Regions from separate parts of the Sphingomonas sp. SphC10 genome, predicted to be linked through region 1. Evidence: predicted binding sites of a transcription regulator. Region 1 holds the regulator's gene; each other region holds the start of a gene.
What was found. The regulator LexA, encoded in region 1, represses DNA repair genes until DNA is damaged. The targets are predictions, from matches to a motif close to GTTCCNCNCTTGTTCT.

Region 1 (6,930 bases):
CCGGTGGAGAGTGCCGCGTGACGACCGTCGCGCTGCTTCCCGATACCGTCAGTCCTTTGTCGCGAGAGACGGCGGCCGCCGCCTTTGCCGACATATTGGACGGCCGCGCCGAGGATGAGGCGATTGCGGCCTTCCTGGTCGGTCTGACGGAGCGGGGCGAAACCTCGATCGAGATCGCCGAGGCCGCCCGCGCCATGCGGCAGCGCGTCATCCCGGTCGAAGCGCCCAAGGGTACGGTCGATGTGTGCGGCACCGGCGGCGACGGACATCATACCCTCAACGTCTCGACCGCCGTGTCGCTGGTCGTCGCCGCACTCGGTGTGCCGGTCGCCAAGCATGGCAACCGCGCCGCTTCGTCCAAGGCGGGCGCGGCCGACACGCTGGAAGTGCTGGGCCTCGACATGGAGCGCGCGGGGGCCGTGGCGCAGTCGAGCCTCAACGATATCGGTATCGCCTTCCTGTTCGCCGCCAACCACCACCCGGCCATGGCGCGGATCACCCCGATCCGGCGCAGGATCGGACGACGGACGATCTTCAACCTGATGGGTCCGCTCGCCAATCCGGCGCATGTCGGGCGGCAGCTGATCGGCATCGCGCGTCCCGACTATGCGACCGTTTATGCCGAGGCGCTGGAACAATTGGGCGCCGAGGCGGCGCTGGTCGTGTCGGGCGAGGAAGGGCTGGACGAGCTGTCCGGTGCAGGTCCCAGCATCGCGGTCTCGGTCGGCGACATTACCGCCCCCGCAACCATTACCCCGGAGGATGCGGGCCTCCCCCGCCATCCCATCACCGCCATTCGTGGCGGCGACGCGCGGCACAATGCCGAGGCGCTTCGCCGTCTTCTCGCCGGGGAGCCGGGCGCGTATCGCGACGCGGTTCTCCTCAATGCCGCCGCCGCGCTGCTGGTCGCTGGGCATAGCACCGACCTGGCGCAAGGCGCGGTCGCCGCCGCCCGTGCCATCGACACCGGCGAGGCCGCGGCGCTTCTCGATCGATGGATTGCTTACCGATGACGATGCTCGACCGCATCCTGGAAACCAAGCGCGCCGATGTCGCCGCACGCAAGGCGACCATGTCGCATGCCGATCTGGACGCCAAGATCGCCACCGTCTCCGCACCGCGCGGGTTTCGTGCCGCACTGGACGCCAAGGCCGGCCATGCGCTGATCGCCGAGGTTAAGAAGGCCAGCCCCTCCAAGGGCCTGATCCGCGCCGATTTCGATCCCCCCGCCCATGCCCGCGCCTATGAAGCGGGCGGCGCGGCCTGCCTGTCGGTGCTGACCGACGAACGCTGGTTCCAGGGGGCGGACGTGTTCCTGGAACAGGCGCGCGCGGCGGTATCGATCCCGGTGCTGCGCAAGGACTTCATGGTCGATCCCTGGCAGGTGCACGAATCGCGCGCACTGGGGGCCGACGCCATCCTGATCATCGTCGCGGCCCTGGACGACACCCAGATGCAGGAGATCGAGGCCGCCGCGATCGAGTGCGGCATGGACGCGCTGGTCGAGGTGCACGACGCCGCCGAGATGGAGCGTGCCGCGCGGTTGAAGTCGCGGCTGATCGGGGTGAACAACCGTGATCTCAGGGACTTCACCGTTGATTTTCAGCGGACCTATGAGCTGGTGGCACATGCCCCTGCGGGTAGCACTTTCGTGGCCGAAAGCGGGCTGACCAGCCGGGAGGATCTGGACGCGATGGCTGTGCACGGCATTCATTGCTTCCTGGTTGGCGAAGCGCTGATGCGCCAGCATGACGTCGAGGCGGCGACCCGCGCGCTGATCGGATGACCGGCCTCACCCATCTCGACGAAGAAGGCTCGGCGCGCATGGTCGATGTCGGAGCCAAGGCGGTCACGGCACGACAGGCGGTGGCGCAAGGCCGCATCACCATGACTCGAGACGCCGCCGCCGCGATCCGCGCGGGCAGCGTCCAGAAGGGCGATGTGCTGGCGGTCGCGCGGGTGGCGGGGATCATGGCCGCCAAGAAGACCAGCGACCTCATTCCGCTCTGCCACCCCCTGCCGCTGAGCAAGGTGGAGATCGATCTGGTTCTGGACGAGGAAGGCGTGACCGCCACCGCCACCGCTGCCATGGCGGGCCAGACCGGTGTCGAGATGGAGGCACTAACCGCCGTGTCGGTGACGCTGTTGGCCGTGTACGACATGGCAAAGGCTCTCGATAAGCGCATGATGATTAGTGATATTCGCCTGATCGCCAAGACCGGCGGCAAGTCCGGCGACTGGCACGCCTGACGCCTCCGATCGCAGGGGAACGGACGCTGCGGAAAAGCGTCCTTGGGCCAAAAGGAGCGACCGTCATTCTTCTCCCCGTCCCCGAAGCCCAGGCCCGATTGCTCGCCCTGGCCAGCGAACGCTCCATCATCGAACTGCCGTTGCGCCAAGCCGCCGGACGCTGGGCCGCGCGTGACGTGACCGCGCGGCGGACCCAGCCTGCGCACGACCTGTCGGCGATGGACGGCTATGCGATCCGCTTTTGGGATATGCCGGGGCCATGGACCGTCATCGGCCAAAGCGCGGCGGGACGGCCGTTTAGCGGTTCGGTCGAGCCCGGACAGGCAACGCGCATTTTTACCGGCGCGGTGCTTCCGGAAGGCGCCGACACCGTCCTGATCCAGGAGGAAGCGGCGCGCGACGGCGCGGTCCTGACGCTGGCAGGCGAAGGCCCCGCCCATCAGGGCCGCAATGTCCGGCGGCGCGGGCTCGATTTTTCCGAAGGTGCAACGCTGATCGCTGCCGGGCAAAGGCTGACCCCCGCGCGCATCGCGGTGGCGGCGACCGGCGGTCACGCCGTCCTGCCCGTCCGTCCGGCCGTTCGTGTCGCGATCGCCGCAACCGGCGACGAACTGGTCCCGCCCGGCAGCACCGATCCCGCCGCCCTGCCCGAATCGAACGGCGTCATGCTGGCGGCGATGCTGGCCGATCTGCCGGTAAAGATCATCGATCTGGGCATCCTGCCCGATGATCTCGATAAGCTCCGCGACGCCTTTGCCTCGGTCGAGGCCGACCTGCTGGTCACAACCGGCGGTGCCTCGGTCGGAGACCATGACCTCGTCCAGCCCGCGCTCAAGGCGGCGGGCGGGAGCGTCGACTTCTGGCGTATCGCGCTTCGCCCCGGCAAGCCGATGATGGCGGGACGGCTAGGCGAGACGGTGGTGCTCAGCCTGCCCGGCAATCCCGTTTCGGCCTTCGTCACCGCGACGCTGTTCGTCCGCCCGCTGATCGCGCATCTGGCGGGCGCCGCCGATCCTCTGCCCAAGCCCATCCCCGCCGTGTTGGGCGAGGATCTGCCCGCCAACGGCCCGCGCATCGACTATCTGCGTGCCGCGATGATCGACGGGCGGGTCCATGCGGCGGCCATTCAGGACAGCTCGATGCTGCTGACCCTGGCGCGCTCGACGTGCCTGATCATCCGTCCGCCGCATGCCCCGGCCGCCGCCATGGGCGACTCGGCGGAAATCCTGATGCTCGCTTGACGCAAGCCAAAACGTTCCATATAAGTTCCACGTCTGTTCTAGACGGAGGATCGCGATGCTCACCGCAAAGCAGCATGAGCTTGTCTGCTTCATCAACGACCGTTTGAAGGAAACCGGCGTCTCGCCGTCTTTCGAAGAGATGAAGGAGGCGCTGGACCTCAAGTCCAAGTCGGGCGTCCACCGTCTGATCTCCGCACTGGAGGAACGCCACTTCATCCGTCGCCTGCCCAATCGTGCCCGCGCGCTGGAAGTGTTGCGGATGCCCGACCGGCCGGAAAAGACCGTGGTGGCCGAACCCGCATCCGCCAATGTCCGTGCGCCCGCCCCGCGTCCGGCAGTCGAGCCTGCCAATGACGTGGTCGAAATCCCGCTCCATGGCCGGATCGCCGCCGGTTTGCCGATCGAGGCGTTCGAGGGCAGTTCGATGCTGGCCGTGCCCGCTGCCCTGCTCGGCTCGGGCGAACATTATGCGCTGGAAGTATCCGGCGATTCGATGGTCGAAGCGGGTATCCTCGATGGCGACTATGCGCTGATCCGCCGCACCGATGTGGCGCGCGACGGACAGATCGTGGTCGCGCTGATCGACGATAGCGAAGCGACGCTGAAATATTTCCGGCGCGAAGGCTCGATGGTCCGCCTCGACCCCGCCAACCGCGCCTATGACCCGCAGCGCTACGCGCCCGCACAGGTGCGGGTACAGGGCAAGCTGTCGGGCATCCTGCGCCGCTACGAGTGAGGGCGGAGCAAAGCCATCTTAGAAAGCCCTGATCCGGCTTTGGATGGCTTTGCTCACAGTCTGGTTTGGGGCTGTCGAATGCATCGCCCTTGGTTGATAGAGGGCCTATCGCCCTCCCCTCTGTCCGGTCATCGACCATGGATGGCGATCACCGGGTTGGCGCACCATCCGCACCATGGGTGGATCGAGCCGGATTGAAACTCCGCCGGTCCGCTTCAAAACAGCGCTGTCCAGTTTCAACCAGCGGGGCTGGCACGCATCGGGCAGGCGACGGTCGGCGATCATGATGTCCACCCGACCGCAAAGCGCCACCAACGACGTCCATGGCACCGGATAACCACTGCGCGTCGCCGCGATCCGCCACCGCCGCCCGCCCTTCTCCAAAACGGTCACGCACATATCCCGCCCGCAATGCGCCGCCGGTTGATCGGCCAGCGCCAGCGGCTCGGCATCGGTGCCGCTGAGTTCGGACAGGGTGGTCCGCATATAATCCCCCGCCCGATGACGGAGCAGCGCCATACCATGCCCCGTCGCGATCCCGGCATGTCGACCGTTGCCGGTGACGATAAGGTCCGGTGCCGGTGCTGCCAGCATGACCCATATACCGGCCATCAGCGCGGGCGTCCCGAGCCATCGCCACCGGGTCCGCCAAAGCGCGATCCACAATCCCCCCGCGACGGCCAACCCGAACGCCCATCCCGACGCCACGGGCAAGGCGACCACCGATCCCGGCATGGCGGACACCGCATGCGCCAGCTTCAACAACAGGCCCAGGGCCTGTCCGAGCAACCACCAGAATGGGCCGCCCAACCCCATGGGCTCCAGCAACAATGCGATCATCTCCAGCGGCATGGCGATGAAGGTCGTCCAGGGAATCGCGACGATATTGGCCAGTGCGCCGTAAAGCCCCGCCTTGTGGAAATGATAGACGGCGATCGGCATCAGCGCCGCCTCGACCACCAGCCCGGTCAGCAGCAACGCGCCCAGATGCCGCAAAGCCGCCCAGCGCCAATCGGGATGCGGCCCCAGCCAGCGGCGAACCGCCGGATGTTCATGAAGCGCGACAATGGCGGTGATCGCTGCAAAGGAGAGCTGGAAACTGGCCCCCACCAATGCCTCGGGCCGGAAGATCAGCACGATCAGCGCCCCTGCCGCAACGAGGCGCAGGGTCATCGCTTCCCGACCCATGGCCAGCGCCGCGAGGACCAGCATCGCCGCGACACAGGAGCGTATCGTCGGAACCTCCGCTCCGGTCAGCCACGTATATCCGACGGCGGCAAAGGCTCCGGCCGCTGCTCCGACCAACGGCAGTCGAACCCGCAACGCCAGCCACGGCCAGAGCGCCAGCAGCCTGATGGTCAGCACCATGACGATCCCGACGACCGCCGTGATGTGAAGGCCGCTGACCGACAGGAGATGCGCCAGACCGGCCCGCCGCATCGCCTCCGCATCGTCCTGCGCGATCGCGCCGACATCGCCCGTGGCCAGCGCCGCCGCTATCCCGCCCGCGCTGCCCGGAAGCAGGCCCGTGATCCGTTGCGACAGGCGCTGGCGCAACCCGGGACTTTGATCGGCCTGGTGCAGTATCCGTACCGGCGCGAAGCCGCGCCCCGTGGCACCGATACGCTGAAACCACGCCGCGCGCGCAAAGTCATAGCCTCCCGGCGCGACCGGCCCCGCCGGCGGCATCAGCCGTGCCCGCAACCGGACCCATGCGCCCGGCCCCAATCCCACCGGCGCATCCTCCTGCGGCAATGATATCCGGATGCGCGGCGGCAGGTTCAACATCCGCCCGCGCCCGTCCCGCGCCCGAACCGGTCTCAGCATCAGCCGGACGATCTGCCGTGCCGCCAAGGGCTCGGCCGTCTCCACCTCGGCGATCATGTCCGCTATCACCGGCCGTGTTAGGACCGGTGCTCGGACCGACTCGGCACGCGCCCAGGCCAGTAGCACACCCGCCACCACCAGCATCGCGCCCAGACCGATAGCCCGCATCACCCGTCCGCCATCGGACAGGGTTGCCGCCGCCAGCCCGACGCCCCCGGCGGCGAGCATCACCGCCTCCCAGGCGCGTGGATCAGGCAGCACGAACCACGCCGCGATCCCCGCCCCCAGCATCACCGGCGTCCATAACGGGATCTGGTTCCGCTCGGCCTCTGCCCATGGCTCGGCCCGGCAAAGGCGCGGCATTTGGCGGCGCGGACGCATGGTGCTAGGGGCTGCGGCGGCTGACTGGGCCATCGAATCTTATGCTGGGAGTATGCGCGGTTGAGCGCAACACATGATATCGCCACCGGATCGACCATGAGCGGAGTCGTGACCCGTTTCGCGCCCTCGCCGACCGGATTTCTTCACATCGGCGGCGCGCGCACCGCGCTGTTCAACTGGTTGTTCGCGCGGGCGAATGGCGGCAAGTTCCTGCTGCGCATCGAGGATACCGATCGCGCCCGCTCGACCCAGCCTGCGATCGACGCGATCCTGGACGGCATGCGCTGGCTGGGGCTGGACTGGGACGGCGACGCCGTGTTCCAGTTCGCCCGTGCCGACCGCCATGCCGAGGTCGCCCGCGAGATGATGGAGCGGGGCCATGCCTATCGCTGCTACATGACGCAGGAAGAGATCGCCGCGCAGCGTGAAGCCGCACAGGCCGCCAAGCAGCCGCTGCGCATCCGCTCGCCCTGGCGCGACGCCGATCCCGCCACC
Region 2 (6,930 bases), 1.8 Mb from region 1:
GCCTTCGTGCAGAATGCGCGCGGCGCGACGATGCACCTCCAGCGTGATGTCCATCGCCTGTTGCATCAGCGCGATCTCGGCAGGCGACTTGATCATGCGGCAGCCATCGACGACCGGCCCGGCATCGACCAGCGCGACGCCCGGCGCGGCGGCGCGGATACGCTCGACGAACAGGAAGGCCATGGCGGGGTCGATCGCCAAGGTCTGGGCCCCCGCCGCCTTCAGCGCGTCGGCGACCAGCGCGGAGGGGCTTTTATCCTCTTCCCACAGGCGGATGTCGGTGGCGGGGATGGACAGGCTGGCCTCGAACGAGCCCAGTTCGAAGCCGGGGCAGATGAAGATCGGCTCGCCCGCGATCGGCAGCAGCATCGCCACCAGCCGCTCGGTCGCGCCCCAGGCGACGCCGGTGAAATAGCGCAAAGAGGCGCCCGCATCGATCAGCAGCGCGTCGGCGCCCATCTGGCCCATCCGTTCGCGCGCGCGCGTCAGCCGCTGCGCCCGTTCCTGTGCCGTGATGACCGGCGCGGGGTTCGCCCAGGGCGACAGGCTCGCCAGTTCGCGCTCCGCCGTCGATCCGCCGATCATTCCCGCCATGTCACTCGCTCCGTTTCGTATACGGTTGGCGTGTTAGCGCGGGTTGGCATGAGGCGCCAGACAGGGCGTGGGCTTCGACTGCGCTCAGCCCGAACGGAGCGGGGGAGCCGGGGCGTAATCTATGCCCCTAACCCCCGTTCAGCCTGAGCGAAGTCGAAGGCCAAGGGATGAACTTCGCCCAGCAAATATCATGGGACGTACGCTTCGACTTCGCTCAGCGTGAACGGCTGTGGGATATCGTTCCACAGAGGTGCGAGGCTCACCCCCCGTACATCGCCATCGCATCCCGCCGGAACGCCGCGCCGCTGTCAGTGCGGCTGTAGAACATGTGTCCACCCGGATAGACGTTCAGCTTCACCCGCTGCGCCACGCCATAGCTCGGCATCTGGTCGACGATCAGCCGCGACGCGAAGTACGGGCAGGACAGGTCGTCCCAGCCGTGCACGATCATCACCTTCATCTTGGGATCGTTGGCGATCGCCTTGCGCAGGTCGGTGACGGGGGCATCCTCGGGCTTGCCGCGATCCCAGGCGCTGTTCACCTCATAGGATAGCGCATGATAGCGCGCATCGGTCTTCCAGCCCACTTCGCGCGTCACGAAGTCGACCATCGCGCTGGTCGTCGGCGCGATCAGCGAGTCGAGCAGCGGGTCGTTGGACCGCTGCTGCGACGACCAGGGGAAGGGATCGAAGGCGGTGACGTTCGAATCGTAGATGCTGCCGATCGTCGAATCGTTGCGGTGAATCTCGCGCAGGTACGTCCGCGTGTCGATCCGCCCGCCCAGCTTGCGGACCAGGGCGGGGTCCAGCCCGGTCAGCTCGGTGACGCGGGTCACCATCCGGTCGACGGCTTGCGTATCCGACCGCCCGCGCATCAGGTCGCGCAGGTAGTCGCCGCGCGCATAGGCCTCGACCCCGGCCATCGCTTCGGGCGTCAGCTTGCCCTGCCGCTCCAACTGGGCGGCGGCCATCGAGGGCAGGTCGATCATCCACGGCAAGGGCGACAGCGCGGTGGCATCGTCGCCCGAGGCGGGGTCGAGATAGGGCGACACCATGATCAGGCCATTCACCCCGACGCCGATCTGCGACTGGAGCTCATAGGCGATGCGCGGCGCGCGATAGCCGCCATAGCTTTCGCCCATGACGTACTTCGGCGAACGCAACCGGCCTTCCTTGACCAGCCAGTCATAGACGACCTTGGACAGATATTTGATGTCCGGGTCGTTGGCGAAGAAGGCCTTTTTGGTCTCCGCCTCATCGACCAGGCTGCGGCTGAAGCCGGTGCCGATGGGATCGATGAAGACCAGGTCGGTGAAGTCCAGCCAGCTGTTCGGATTGTCGGTCGTCACCGGCGCGTCGGAGGGCGCATCGCCCTGCGCGCCGAATGGCACGCGCTTGGGACCCACTGCGCCCAGGTTCAGATAGACCGAGGCCGCGCCCGGCCCGCCGTTGAACGCGAAGGTGACGGGGCGCCGCACATCGCCGCCAGGCACAGTATAGGCGGTGTAGACGACCTGCCCGATCTCCTTGCCCTTGTCGTCGCGCACCGCGATCTTGCCGATGGTCGCCTTGTAGTTGACGACCCGGCCGCCGATCCGTGCCGATTGGCTGATCGTCTTGTCGGCGGGCAGGGGCGGACGCTTGCTGTCATCGTCCTTCGTTTCGGTGGTCGTCTTGGTCTCGGTCTTCTCGGCCTTTTGCGCGAAGGCAGGCGTGGCGGCGCTGGCGGCCAGCAGCAACAGGGCGGTCAGGTGCAAGGTCTTGGACACGTTGGAAACTACTCCCCCTCGAACGGCGATCGGCAGGGATCATGCGCCGGACTTCCGCGTTCCCGCAAGCCCGCCCCTCTCGAAACGGCCGTTCCCGCTCCCTATCTCGCCTCTGGCATTCCTCCCGGAACAGAAGTAGAACCTGCCTCATGCTGACCAAGATTTCCGTCCGCGGCGCGCGCGAGCATAATCTCAAGGATGTCGATATCGACATTCCCCGTGACACGCTGACGGTCATCACCGGCCTGTCGGGGTCGGGCAAGTCCAGCCTCGCGTTCGACACCATCTATGCCGAGGGGCAGCGGCGCTATGTCGAGTCGCTGTCGGCCTATGCGCGCCAGTTTCTGGAGATGATGCAGAAGCCGGACGTCGACCATATCGAGGGGCTGTCGCCCGCCATCTCGATCGAGCAGAAGACGACCAGCCGCAATCCGCGTTCGACCGTGGCGACGGTCACCGAAATCTACGACTATATGCGCCTGCTCTGGGCGCGAGTCGGCATCCCCTACAGCCCGGCGACCGGCGAGCCGATCGCGGCGCAGACGGTCAGCCAGATGGTCGACCGAGTGATGACCCTGCCCGAGGGGACGCGCCTCTATCTGCTCGCCCCCGTCGTGCGCGGCCGCAAGGGCGAGTATCGCAAGGAAATGGCCGAGTGGCAGAAGGCGGGCTTCACCCGCGTTCGCATCGACGGCCAACTCTACGAGATCGACGAGGCGCCCGCGCTCGACAAGAAGTTCAAGCACGACATCGAGGTGGTGGTCGACCGTCTGGTCGTGCGCGAGGATATCGCCACGCGCCTGGCCGACAGTTTCGAGACCGCGCTGAAGCTGGCGGACGGGCTGGCCTATGTCGACCCCGCTGATCCGGTCGAGCCCGCGACGCCCAAGTCCGCCGTGCTGGGCAACAACGCGCCCGATGGCCGGATCGTGTTTTCGGAAAAGTTCGCCTGCCCGATCAGCGGCTTCACCATTTCCGAGATCGAGCCGCGCCTGTTCTCGTTCAACGCGCCGCAGGGGGCCTGCCCAGCCTGTGACGGTCTGGGCGAGAAGCTGATCTTCGACGAGGACCTGGTCGTCCCCAATCACGAGTTGTCGATCAAGAAGGGCGCGGTCGTGCCCTGGGCCAAATCCAACCCGCCCAGCCCCTATTATATGCAGGTGCTGGGCAGCCTGGCGCGCGAGTTCGGTTTCTCGCTGGAGACGCCGTGGAAGGATCTGGAGGACAAGGTCCGCGAGGCGATCCTGCATGGCACCAAGGGCAAGGCGGTCACGCTGACCTTTGTCGACGGCAAGAAGTCATACGACGTGAAGAAGCCGTTCGAGGGCGTCATTGGCAATCTCAACCGCCGGATGCTTCAGACCGAAAGCGCCTGGATGCGCGAGGAACTGGCCAACTACCAGTCGTCGCAGCCCTGCGAAGTCTGCCACGGCGCGCGGTTGAAGCCCGAGGCGCTGGCGGTCAAGATCGCCATGCAGGACATCAGTTACGCCACGCATCTGTCGGTGGTCGATGCGCTGGCCTTCTTTACCGGCCTGCCCGAACATCTGACCGACCAGCAGCGCGCCATCGCCCAACCGATCCTGAAGGAAATCGTCGAGCGGCTAGGCTTCCTCAACAATGTCGGCCTCGATTATCTGAATCTCGATCGGACCAGCGGCACGCTGTCCGGCGGCGAGAGCCAGCGCATCCGGCTGGCGTCGCAGATCGGCTCGGGCCTGTCGGGTGTGTTGTACGTGCTCGATGAGCCGTCGATCGGGCTTCACCAGCGCGACAACGACATGCTGCTCGCGACGCTGCGCCGGTTGCGTGACCTGGGCAATACGGTGCTGGTCGTCGAACATGACGAGGATGCGATCCGCACCGCCGACTATGTCATCGACATGGGGCCGGGCGCGGGCGTGCATGGCGGCCAGATCGTCGCGCATGGCACGCTCAAGCAACTGCTCAAGTCCAAGACCAGCGTCACCGCCGATTACCTGAACGGCACGCGCGAGGTCGCGGTCCCGGCCAAGCGCCGCAAGGGGTCGGGCAAGAAGCTGACCGTGCACAAGGCGACCGCCAACAATCTGCAAGGCGTGACCGCGAGCATCCCGCTGGGCACCTTCACCTGCATCACCGGCGTGTCGGGGTCGGGCAAATCGAGCTTCACCATCGACACGCTCTATGCCGCCGCCGCGCGGTCGCTGAACGGCGCGCGCATCCTGGCGGGCAAGCATGAGAAGATCACCGGGCTCGACCATCTCGACAAGGTGATCGACATCGACCAGTCGCCGATCGGCCGCACGCCGCGTTCGAACCCGGCGACCTATACCGGCGCCTTCACCCAGATCCGCGACTGGTTTGCCGGACTGCCCGAGGCGCAGGCGCGCGGCTACAAGCCGGGCCGTTTCTCGTTCAACGTCAAGGGCGGCCGATGCGAGGCGTGCCAGGGCGACGGCGTGCTCAAGATCGAGATGCACTTCCTGCCCGACGTCTATGTCACGTGCGACGTGTGCCACGGTGCGCGCTACAATCGCGAGACGCTGGAAGTGAAGTTCAAGGGGCACTCGATCGCCGATGTGCTCGACATGACGGTCGAGGACGCCGCCGAGTTCTTCCAGGCGGTGCCGCCGATCCGCGACAAGATGGCGATGCTGGTCGAGGTGGGCCTGGGTTACGTCAAGGTCGGCCAGCAGGCGACGACCCTGTCGGGCGGCGAGGCGCAGCGGGTAAAGCTGGCCAAGGAATTGTCGCGCCGCGCGACGGGCAACACGCTCTACATCCTCGACGAGCCGACGACCGGCTTGCATTTCGAGGACGTTCGCAAACTTCTCGAAGTGCTCCACGCGCTGGTCGAGCAGGGCAATACGGTGGTGGTGATCGAGCATAATCTCGATGTCATCAAGACCGCCGACTGGATCGTCGACCTCGGCCCCGACGGCGGTGTGAAGGGCGGCGAGATCGTCGCGGTCGGAACGCCGGAAGTGGTCGCCGCCGAACCGCGCAGCTTTACGGGCAAGTATCTGAAGCCGTTGCTCGACAAGGGGCAGGCGCAGGCGGCGGAGTAAGTCCTCCCCAGGACGGGGGTGCGCGGGTTTTGATAGGCCCCGGCATTGAAGATGGTGCGGCCTGTGCCATCTGGCTGGCACAGGCCGCGTCCTAGTGCAGGCGGTTGGCCGACTGTGCCGACCGTATCCGCCACGGAAGGGGGCCTTCTCTTCTTCCTGCCACCCCGGCGAAGGCCGGGGTCCAGTTGCGGAACGGTCGGAGGCACCGTCGGCGGCCACCCAACTGAATCCCGGTCTTCGCCGGGATGGTATGACGGGTCGTTGGCGAGCTTCGGCCGAGACGCCGCTTGGCTTGGGAATGGGCCGGCCACCTCCCTGCGCCGATAGGTTGTCCCTTGGCCTTCGACTTCGCTCAGGCCGAACGGAGGTTGGACACTTCTCCCGTTCGCACCGAGCGCAGTCTAACTGCACGCCCCACCCGCAAACGCCCGCACCAAATCCCGGCAAAACCCCTTAACATATCGCAACCTTTGGCCCCGCAAAGCGATTCCCCCGCATCACCCATGAGGGAGGATGTAATGCGTGCATGGACACTCGGCCTGATCGGGGCCGCGACGCTGGTTTCCGGTTGCTCCACTTATGACAATGGTTTTGGCGGCTTGGGCGGCGGCCCGCGTTATGCCTATGACTATAACCGGCCCGATCCCGCTTATGGCGGCTATTATGCCGACCGTTATTATGTCGACAATGCGCGGTATCGCGAGCGGCGGCTGAGCCGGAACGACCGTGTCTATGTCGGGCAGGACGGCCGCTATTATTGCCGTCGCAATGACGGCACCACCGGCCTGATCGTCGGCGGTATCGCGGGCGGTGCGCTGGGCGCGGCGATCACCTCGGGCGGGTCGCAGACGCTCGGCACGCTGCTGGGCGCCGCCGGTGGCGCGCTGGCTGGACGCGCGATCGAGCGGAACAATGTCCGCTGCCGCTAAACCCGGCTGTTGACGTTTGACAAAGGATCGGGCCGGGCCTCTCCCTGTGGCAAAGAGAGGTCCGGCCTTGTCGTGTCCGGCGCCAATAAACGCGAGATGAACGGCCTGTCACTTTCTGCGACAATTGGCGACATAATAGCTAAGTCGTTGGTATAGCTTTGCGATTGTCGCGACCCATATTGTGGATCGGGCCAGTAATCGCCCGCTTTATTATGGGAGTGTCATCATGAAGGCCATGATCCTTGCTAGCCTGGGTTTTGCCACCATCGCCGTCCCCACGGCCGCCGAGGCGCAGCGCTGGACCCCGATCGCGCAGCGCCAGGGCCAGTTGCAGCAGCGGATCGACCAGGGCATCCGCTCGGGCGCGCTCAATCGGCGCGAGGCAGGGCGGCTCCAGTCCGAATTGCGCGGCCTGAGCCAGCTCGAATATCGCTATCGCCGGTCGGGCGGGGGCCTGAGCGTCTCGGAGCGCAATGATCTGGACCGTCGCTATGCGATGCTGAGCCGTCAGGTCCGCTTCCAGAAGAACGACCGCAATTATCGTCGCTGATCGGTGCCGGTCGCCCGGCTTGGCAAATCGGAGCTCGGA
Region 3 (6,930 bases), 430 kb from region 1:
GCTGGCGGTGGTCGCTTTCTCCATGTCGATGATCGGCACCTTCCTGGTGCGGTCGGGCATTTTGACCAGCGTCCATGCCTTTGCCGTCGATCCCCGGCGCGGGGCGTTCATCCTGGCGCTACTGGGCATCTATATCGGTGGCGCGCTGGCGCTGTTCGGCGCGCGGATCGGGCAGGTGCGGGCGGGGCGAAGCTTCACCTTCGTCAGCCGCGAGGGCGGGCTGGTCGTCAACAACCTGCTGCTGTCGGTGATTCTCGGCATCGTGCTGATCGGCACGCTCTATCCGTTGGTCGCCGCCGGGTTCGGCGTGCGGCTGTCGGTCGGGCCGCCTTTCTTCCACGCCGCCGCGGGGCCGATCGCGCTGGCGCTGGTCGCGGTGATGGCGGTCGGGCCAGCCTTGCGCTGGCGCAGCGATGACGCGGAGGCGGTGCTGATCCGGATGCTGTGGCCGATGGTCGCGGCGGCGGGGACCTTTGCACTGATGCTGACCCTGACCGGCGGCATGGGCGTGTTGTCGCTGCTCGGCCTGTCCTTCGGCGTGGGGCTGATCGTCGCCAGCGTGCTGCCGGTCACCCGCCGCAACTGGCGGCGCACGCCCTTGCCCATCTGGGGCATGGTCGTCGCGCATGTCGGGCTGGGCGTCAGCATGATCGGCATGGCCTGCGACAGCGCCTTCACCGCCGAGCGGCTGGTCGCGCTCTATCCGGGGCAGGCGACCATCGTCGGCCCGTGGCGGGTGGAGCTGAACCGCATCTATCCCAATATCGGCGCGAACTGGTCGGCGCTGGAGGCGCGGCTGACCGCGACCCGCGAGGGGGACGGGGCCACCCTGCGTCCGCAGCAGCGCTTCTTCACCGATCCGCCCACCACGACCAGCGAGAGCGCCATCGCGACCCGCTGGGACGGGCAGCTTTATACCGTTCTGGGGCAGCAGGATGCCGCGACCGGCCGCTGGCAGTTGCGGCTGTGGTGGAAGCCGTTCGTGACCTTGATCTGGCTGGGCGGTGCGCTGATCGCCTTGGGCGGGGTGCTGGCGCTGGTCGGGCGGTGGTTCAAGGCATGGCAGCAACGACGGCGGGAGGCTCTGTGGGGATGAAGCGCGCGCTGATCTGGTTGCCGCTGGGGCTGTTCGGAGTGTTCTTCGCGGTGGTCGCGGCCGGGCTGATGCGCCCCGCCGACACGACGGTGCATTCGACGCTGGTCGACAAGCCGCTGCCGGTCTTCAAGCTGGAGCCGATGGTGCCGGGCAAGCCGGGCCTGGCCAGCGGCGACTTCAAGGGCGGCAAGCCGCGCCTGCTCAACGTCTTTGCCAGCTGGTGCATCCCCTGCATCGCCGAAGCGCCGCAGCTGATGGCGCTGAAGGCGCGCGGCGTGCCGATCGACGCCATCGCCATCCATGACAAGGGCCCCGCCATCGCCGCCTTCCTGCGCCGCAACGGCGACCCTTATGCCGCGATCGGCGATGACAGCCGCAGCCGTGTGCAGATGGCGCTCGGCTCGTCGGGCGTGCCGGAGACCTTCCTGATCGACGGGCGCGGGCGGATCGTGCGGCAATATATCGGCGACATCCGCGCCGATCAGGTCGACCAGATCATCCGCGACATGGCCGCCGCGCGATGAGCCTGTCGCTCGCCCTGTTGCTGGCGGTCGCCACGACCACGCCCGATTACGGTAACACCCAACTGCCCGACCGTCAGGCCGAGGCGCAGGCGCGGGCCCTGATGGGCGAGCTGCGCTGCGTCGTGTGCCAGGGCCAGTCGATCGCGGACAGCGATGCCGACATGGCCGCCGATATGCGCGCCCTGGTTCGCCAGCGGATCGCGCGCGGCGAAAGCCCGGAGGCGATCCGCGCCTGGCTGATTGAGCGGTACGGCGATTATGTCAGCTATGATCCGCCCTTGTCGGGTGCCACCGCGTTGCTCTGGGCGACGCCGATCCTGTTGCTGGCGGTCGGCGCATGGATCGCGCGATCCAGCTTTCGAAAGCGTCGCTGATGGGCTGGCTGATCCTGCTGCTGATCGCCGCCGGAGCCTTGGGCGCGGCGCTGTGGCTGCGTTTTCCGAGACCGCTCTGGACGATGCTCGGGGCGGCGCTGGCGCTGGGGGGCGTGGGCTATGCGTGGCAGGGGCGGCCGACCCTGGCGGCGAGCGCGCCCGCACCGCGCCCCGATGCGCTGCTCGACAATGACGCGATTTCCGAGCTGCGCGGGCAGCTGATCGGCCGTTATGGCGGCGAGGCGGCGATGTTCACCGCCGCCGATGCCCTGTCGCGCTCGGGCAACAAGCGCACGGCGGTGCAGATCATGCTGGGCGCGGTGGGCGGCGACCGGACCAGCGTTCCCTATTGGACCGAGCTGGGCAATGTCCTGTTCGCGCATGACGGTTATCAGATGTCGCCCGCCGCCCGCTTCGCCTTTCGTCGCGCGCGGACGCTGGGACCTCGCGATCCCGCGCCATTCTTCTTCGAGGGGCTGGCTTGGATGCGGGCGGGCGACTTCCGTAAGGCACGCGTGTTCTGGAACCGTGCCCTGGCGCTGTCGCCCGCCAATGCGCCCTATCGTCCGGCTATCGAGCAGCGGGTGATGCTGCTCGATCAGGCCATTCGGATGATGGGGGAATAGGGACTTACTGGCCCCGGCCGGTCTTTTCCTGAAGCGCGTCGATCCGCTTCGAGGCGTCGGCCTTGGTCAGCGTATCGTCGAACGGTTCGCCCGCCTCTTCGGACAGGGTCTTCAGATAACTGGCCTGTGCGCCGGTCATCTTTTCGTCGCCGGTGGTCCAGTCATCGGGGTCCTTCTCGGCGTTGGAGAAGGGTTCGGTCTTGGGGTTGTCTGTCATCGGATGATCCTTTCGGGGGGATCAACGGCGATGTTCCAGTTTTGTTTCTTTGTTTGGTTCGCGCGGAGGCGCGGAGGCGCAGAGAGGTTCGGGATGGGGTCGGCGGTGGGAGTCCGTTCCGCCGGAGGCTTTGCCACACCTTTGAGATGGCAGGCCAGCCTGGCGGCTGGATACGCCATCTCCGCGCCTCCGCGTCTCCGCGCGAACTCATTCGGGCCCTCGTGGCGTAGGGAAGGGCGTGCGCTTCGACCTCGCTCAGCGTGAACGGAGCGGTCGCTAGCCCCCAAGCCCGTTCAGCCTGAGCGAAGTCGAAGGCCACGGGCAGCCTTGCGGCCATGGCCCGGATCGACTTCGCTCAGTGCGAACGGCAGGAGCGGTTTAGCCTGCCCAGGCCTCGAACGGCAGGTCGAGCGCTTCGGCGACCGCCGCGTGGCGGATCTTGCCGCCCGAGACGTTCAGGCCATTCGCCAGATGCGCGTCGGCCTTCATCGCGGCCTCGGCGCCCATGTTCGCCAGCTTCACCGCGAAGGGCAGCGTCGCGTTGTTCAGCGCGAAGGTCGAGGTGCGGGCGACCGCGCCGGGCATGTTGGCGACGCAGTAATGGATGACGCCGTCGACCTCGAACACCGGGTCCTGGTGGGTGGTGGCATGGCTGGTCTCGAAGCAGCCGCCCTGGTCGATCGCGATGTCGACCATCACCGAGCCGCGCTTCATCGTCTTCAGCATGTCGCGGGTGACCAGCTTCGGCGCCGCCGCGCCGGGCACCAGTACCGCGCCGATGACGAGGTGCGCGTTCTTCACCGCTGCCGCGATCGCCGCCTTCGACGCATAGGCGGTCTTGATCTGGCTGGAGAAGAACATGTCCAGCTCGGCCAGACGATCGTTGTTGATGTCATAGATGGTGACGTCGGCGCGCAGGCCCACGGCCATCTGCGCCGCGTTCACGCCCGAGACGCCGCCGCCTAGGATCGCGACCTTGGCCGGTGCCACGCCCGGCACGCCGCCAAGCAGGATGCCACGGCCGCCCTGCTGCTTTTCGAGATAATGCGCGCCGACCTGCACCGCCATGCGGCCCGCGACTTCCGACATCGGCTTCAGGAGCGGCACGCCGCCGCGGGGGCTGGTGACGGTTTCATAGGCGATGCAGGTCGCGCCCGACTTCATCAGGCCCTCGGCCTGCGGCTTGTCGGCGGCGAGGTGGAGATAGGTGAACAGCACATGGTGCGGGCGCAGCATCGCGACCTCGACCGCCTGCGGCTCCTTGACCTTCACGATCATCTCGGCCTGCTCGAACACCTCGGCGGCGCTGGCAACGATGCGCGCGCCCGCGTCGACATAGTCCTGGTCCTCGAAATCGATGCCGGTGCCGGCCTTGGTCTCGACGATCACCTCGTGACCGGCGGCGACCAGCTCGGCGACCGATGGCGGGGTCAGGCCGACGCGATATTCGTGGTTCTTGATTTCCTTGGGAACACCGACGCGCATGATGAACTCTCCTGAAAAAGCGTTGCCCCGATAATAGCGCCGATGGGGTGGGAGAGGTGTGCAAAGCGGTCCCGTGGCATCGTATAATTTGGGATATTCGTGCGTCTTCGGCCTGTGTATCGGGATGAAATGTCCGACGCGATCGACCGCCGCATCCTGGCCCAGCTGGCCCGCGATTCCGACCTGACCAGCGCCGCGCTGGGCGAGAAGGTCGGCCTGTCCGCCAGTGCCGCGCATCGCCGCGTGGCGCAGCTTCGCGAAAGCGGGGTCATCGCCGGATATCGCGCGATCCTGAGCCATGAGGCGCGCGGGCGGCCCTCGATCGTGATGGTCAACGTCACGCTGAAGGACCAGCGGCAGGATACCATGGCGGCGTTCGAGCGCGAAATCCTGCGCTGTCCCGAGATCGTCGAATGCTTTCTGATGAGCGGCGAGGCGGACTATATGATCCAGGTCGAGGTCCGCCGCGACGACAGTTACGAGCGTATCCACCGCGAAACGCTGGCGCGCCTGCCGGGGGTGACGCGGCTGGCCTCGCACTTCGTGATTCGCGAGGTGGTGCGGCGGTCGTGAAGGATGGAGAAACTTCCTCCCCTCGCAGGGGAGGAATGATGACGGCCCCCGCTTCCCACCTTCGCCTTCACCCGATAGGGATCGGCCCATGGTAAAGCAGGCTTCCCCCTCCCGCATCCTCCGCGCCACGCTGACCGCGCTGGCGATCGCGCTGACCCCGGCTGCGGCCTTTGCCGATGCGCTGGTCGACAATGTCACGGGCCTGACGCTCGACAAGGACGGCAAGGTCGTGCGCTTCACCGGCCTGTTGCTGACCCCGGACGGCAAGGTCGTGAAGCTGCTGGGCGCCAAGGACAAGCGCCCCGAAAAACTCGACTGGCGGGCGGACATGAAGGGGCGGGTGATGCTGCCCGGCTTCGTCGATTCGCATGGGCATGTCATGGCGCTGGGCTTCCGTCAGATCGAGCTGGACCTGGCGACCACCAAGTCGCTGGACGAGGCGAAGGCGCGGATCGCCGCCTATGTCGCCGCCAACCCTGAGCGGAAATGGATATTGGGCGGCGGCTGGAACCAGGAAAGCTGGGCCTTGGGTCGCTTCCCCACCGCCGCCGATATGGACACCGCCGTCGCCGACCGTCCGGTAGTCATGGAGCGCGCCGATGGCCATGCGCTCTGGGCCAACAGCGCGGCGATGAAGGCGGCGGGGATCACCGCCAAGACCGTCTCGCCCGCTGGCGGCCGGATCGAGAAGGTCGGCGGCCAGCCCTCCGGCGTGTTCGTCGATGCCGCCATGGCGTTGATCCAGAAGGCCATTCCGCAGCCGCTGGCCAAGGATCGAAACGCCGCCTTCCTGAAGGCGCAGAACGACTTGCTGAGCCACGGCATCACCGCGACCGCCGATATGGGCACGACGCTGGACGAGTGGATGACCTATCGCCGGATGGGCGATGCCGGAAACCTGCGCGTGCGGATCATGAGCTATGGCGGCGGCGTCGACGATACGGTGCGGATCGGCGGCACCGGGCCGACGCCCTGGCTGTACAACAACAGGCTTCGGCTGGTCGGCGTGAAGCTGTACGGCGACGGCGCACTGGGTTCGCGCGGCGCGTGGCTGAAGCAGCCCTATGCCGATGCGCCGGGCCAGACCGGGCTGGGATTCATGTCGGATGACGTGATCCGCAACTTGATGAGCCGCGCGGCGATGGACAAGTATCAGATCGCCGTCCACGCGATCGGCGACCGCACCAATGCGCAGGTGCTCGACGCGATCGACGAACTGGCCGAGACCTATAAGGGCGATCGGCGCTGGCGGATCGAACATGCGCAGATCGTCGATCCGGCGGACCTGCCGCGCTTCGGCAAGCATGGCATCGTCGCCTCGATGCAGCCGGTGCACGAAACCAGCGACCGCCAGATGGCCGAGGCGCGGCTGGGCCCGGCGCGGCTGACGGGCGCCTATGCCTGGAACACCATGCTGAAGAACGGCGCGACCCTGGTGTTCGGTTCGGACTATCCGGTCGAGCGGCCCGACCCCTTTGCGGGCTGGGCGGCGGCGATCACCCGGCAAGGCCCGGACGGCCAGCCCTATGGCGGGTGGCAGCCGCAGGAGATCGTCGGGCGCGAGGCGGCATGGCGCGCCTTCACCATGGACGGCGCCTATGCCGGGTTTGCCGAAGACCTGTTCGGGCGACTGGGGCAGGGGCAGCAGGCGGACTTCATCATCGTCGACCGCAACCCGCTGGACATCAACCCCAGCGAATTGCGCGCCACCCAGGTCGAGGAAACCTGGATCGGCGGGCAGAAGGTGTGGGAGCGCCGCTGACGCAAGTGTCCAGATCGGCCGTAAAAACCCTCCGAATCGGATGACCCGGCGGCCGAGAAGCTAATAATTTGGCAGGACTTGCCCCCGTAATCTGGGAACATGAATAACCGTCTCCTCGCCATCGGCCTGATCGCGGCCGCCATCCCTTCGCTGGCCGTCGCGTCGCCCGTGGTCGGCATAGATGCTCTCAAGGAATGGAACCTCATCGTGCTGGGGGACCTGACCTCCAGTTCGGAGGTGGAGGGGCGGACCTTTGTCGGCGGTAATCTGAGC

Region 2: the regulator LexA is predicted to act here: its motif matches at 2,489-2,504, upstream of uvrA (excinuclease ABC subunit UvrA).
Region 3: the regulator LexA is predicted to act here: its motif matches at 2,870-2,885, upstream of ACWKSV_RS08665 (DUF3072 domain-containing protein).

What each region holds. Positions count from the first base shown of each region.
Region 1 covers NZ_CM168044.1:1,489,231-1,496,160, forward strand. The annotation lists gene ACWKSV_RS06635 (anthranilate synthase component II) at 1-21, shown strand, start outside; gene trpD (anthranilate phosphoribosyltransferase) at 18-1,013, shown strand; gene trpC (indole-3-glycerol phosphate synthase TrpC) at 1,010-1,786, shown strand; gene moaC (cyclic pyranopterin monophosphate synthase MoaC) at 1,783-2,250, shown strand; gene ACWKSV_RS06655 (molybdopterin molybdotransferase MoeA) at 2,349-3,491, shown strand; gene lexA (transcriptional repressor LexA) at 3,547-4,227, shown strand; gene ACWKSV_RS06665 (ComEC/Rec2 family competence protein) at 4,333-6,417, opposite strand; gene gltX (glutamate--tRNA ligase) at 6,532-6,930, shown strand, end outside.
Region 2 covers NZ_CM168044.1:3,441,601-3,448,530, forward strand. The annotation lists gene ACWKSV_RS15850 (M24 family metallopeptidase) at 1-594, opposite strand, end outside; gene ACWKSV_RS15855 (S10 family peptidase) at 854-2,362, opposite strand; gene uvrA (excinuclease ABC subunit UvrA) at 2,512-5,412, shown strand; gene ACWKSV_RS15865 (glycine zipper 2TM domain-containing protein) at 5,931-6,341, shown strand; gene ACWKSV_RS15870 (hypothetical protein) at 6,568-6,891, shown strand; gene ACWKSV_RS15875 (cell wall hydrolase) at 6,879-6,930, opposite strand, start outside.
Region 3 covers NZ_CM168044.1:1,921,180-1,928,109, reverse strand. The annotation lists gene ACWKSV_RS08685 (heme lyase CcmF/NrfE family subunit) at 1-1,096, shown strand, start outside; gene ACWKSV_RS08680 (redoxin family protein) at 1,093-1,620, shown strand; gene ACWKSV_RS08675 (cytochrome c-type biogenesis protein) at 1,617-1,994, shown strand; gene ACWKSV_RS08670 (tetratricopeptide repeat protein) at 1,958-2,620, shown strand; gene ACWKSV_RS08665 (DUF3072 domain-containing protein) at 2,625-2,837, opposite strand; gene ald (alanine dehydrogenase) at 3,216-4,322, opposite strand; gene ACWKSV_RS08655 (Lrp/AsnC family transcriptional regulator) at 4,452-4,895, shown strand; gene ACWKSV_RS08650 (amidohydrolase) at 4,984-6,657, shown strand; gene ACWKSV_RS08645 (choice-of-anchor A family protein) at 6,757-6,930, shown strand, end outside.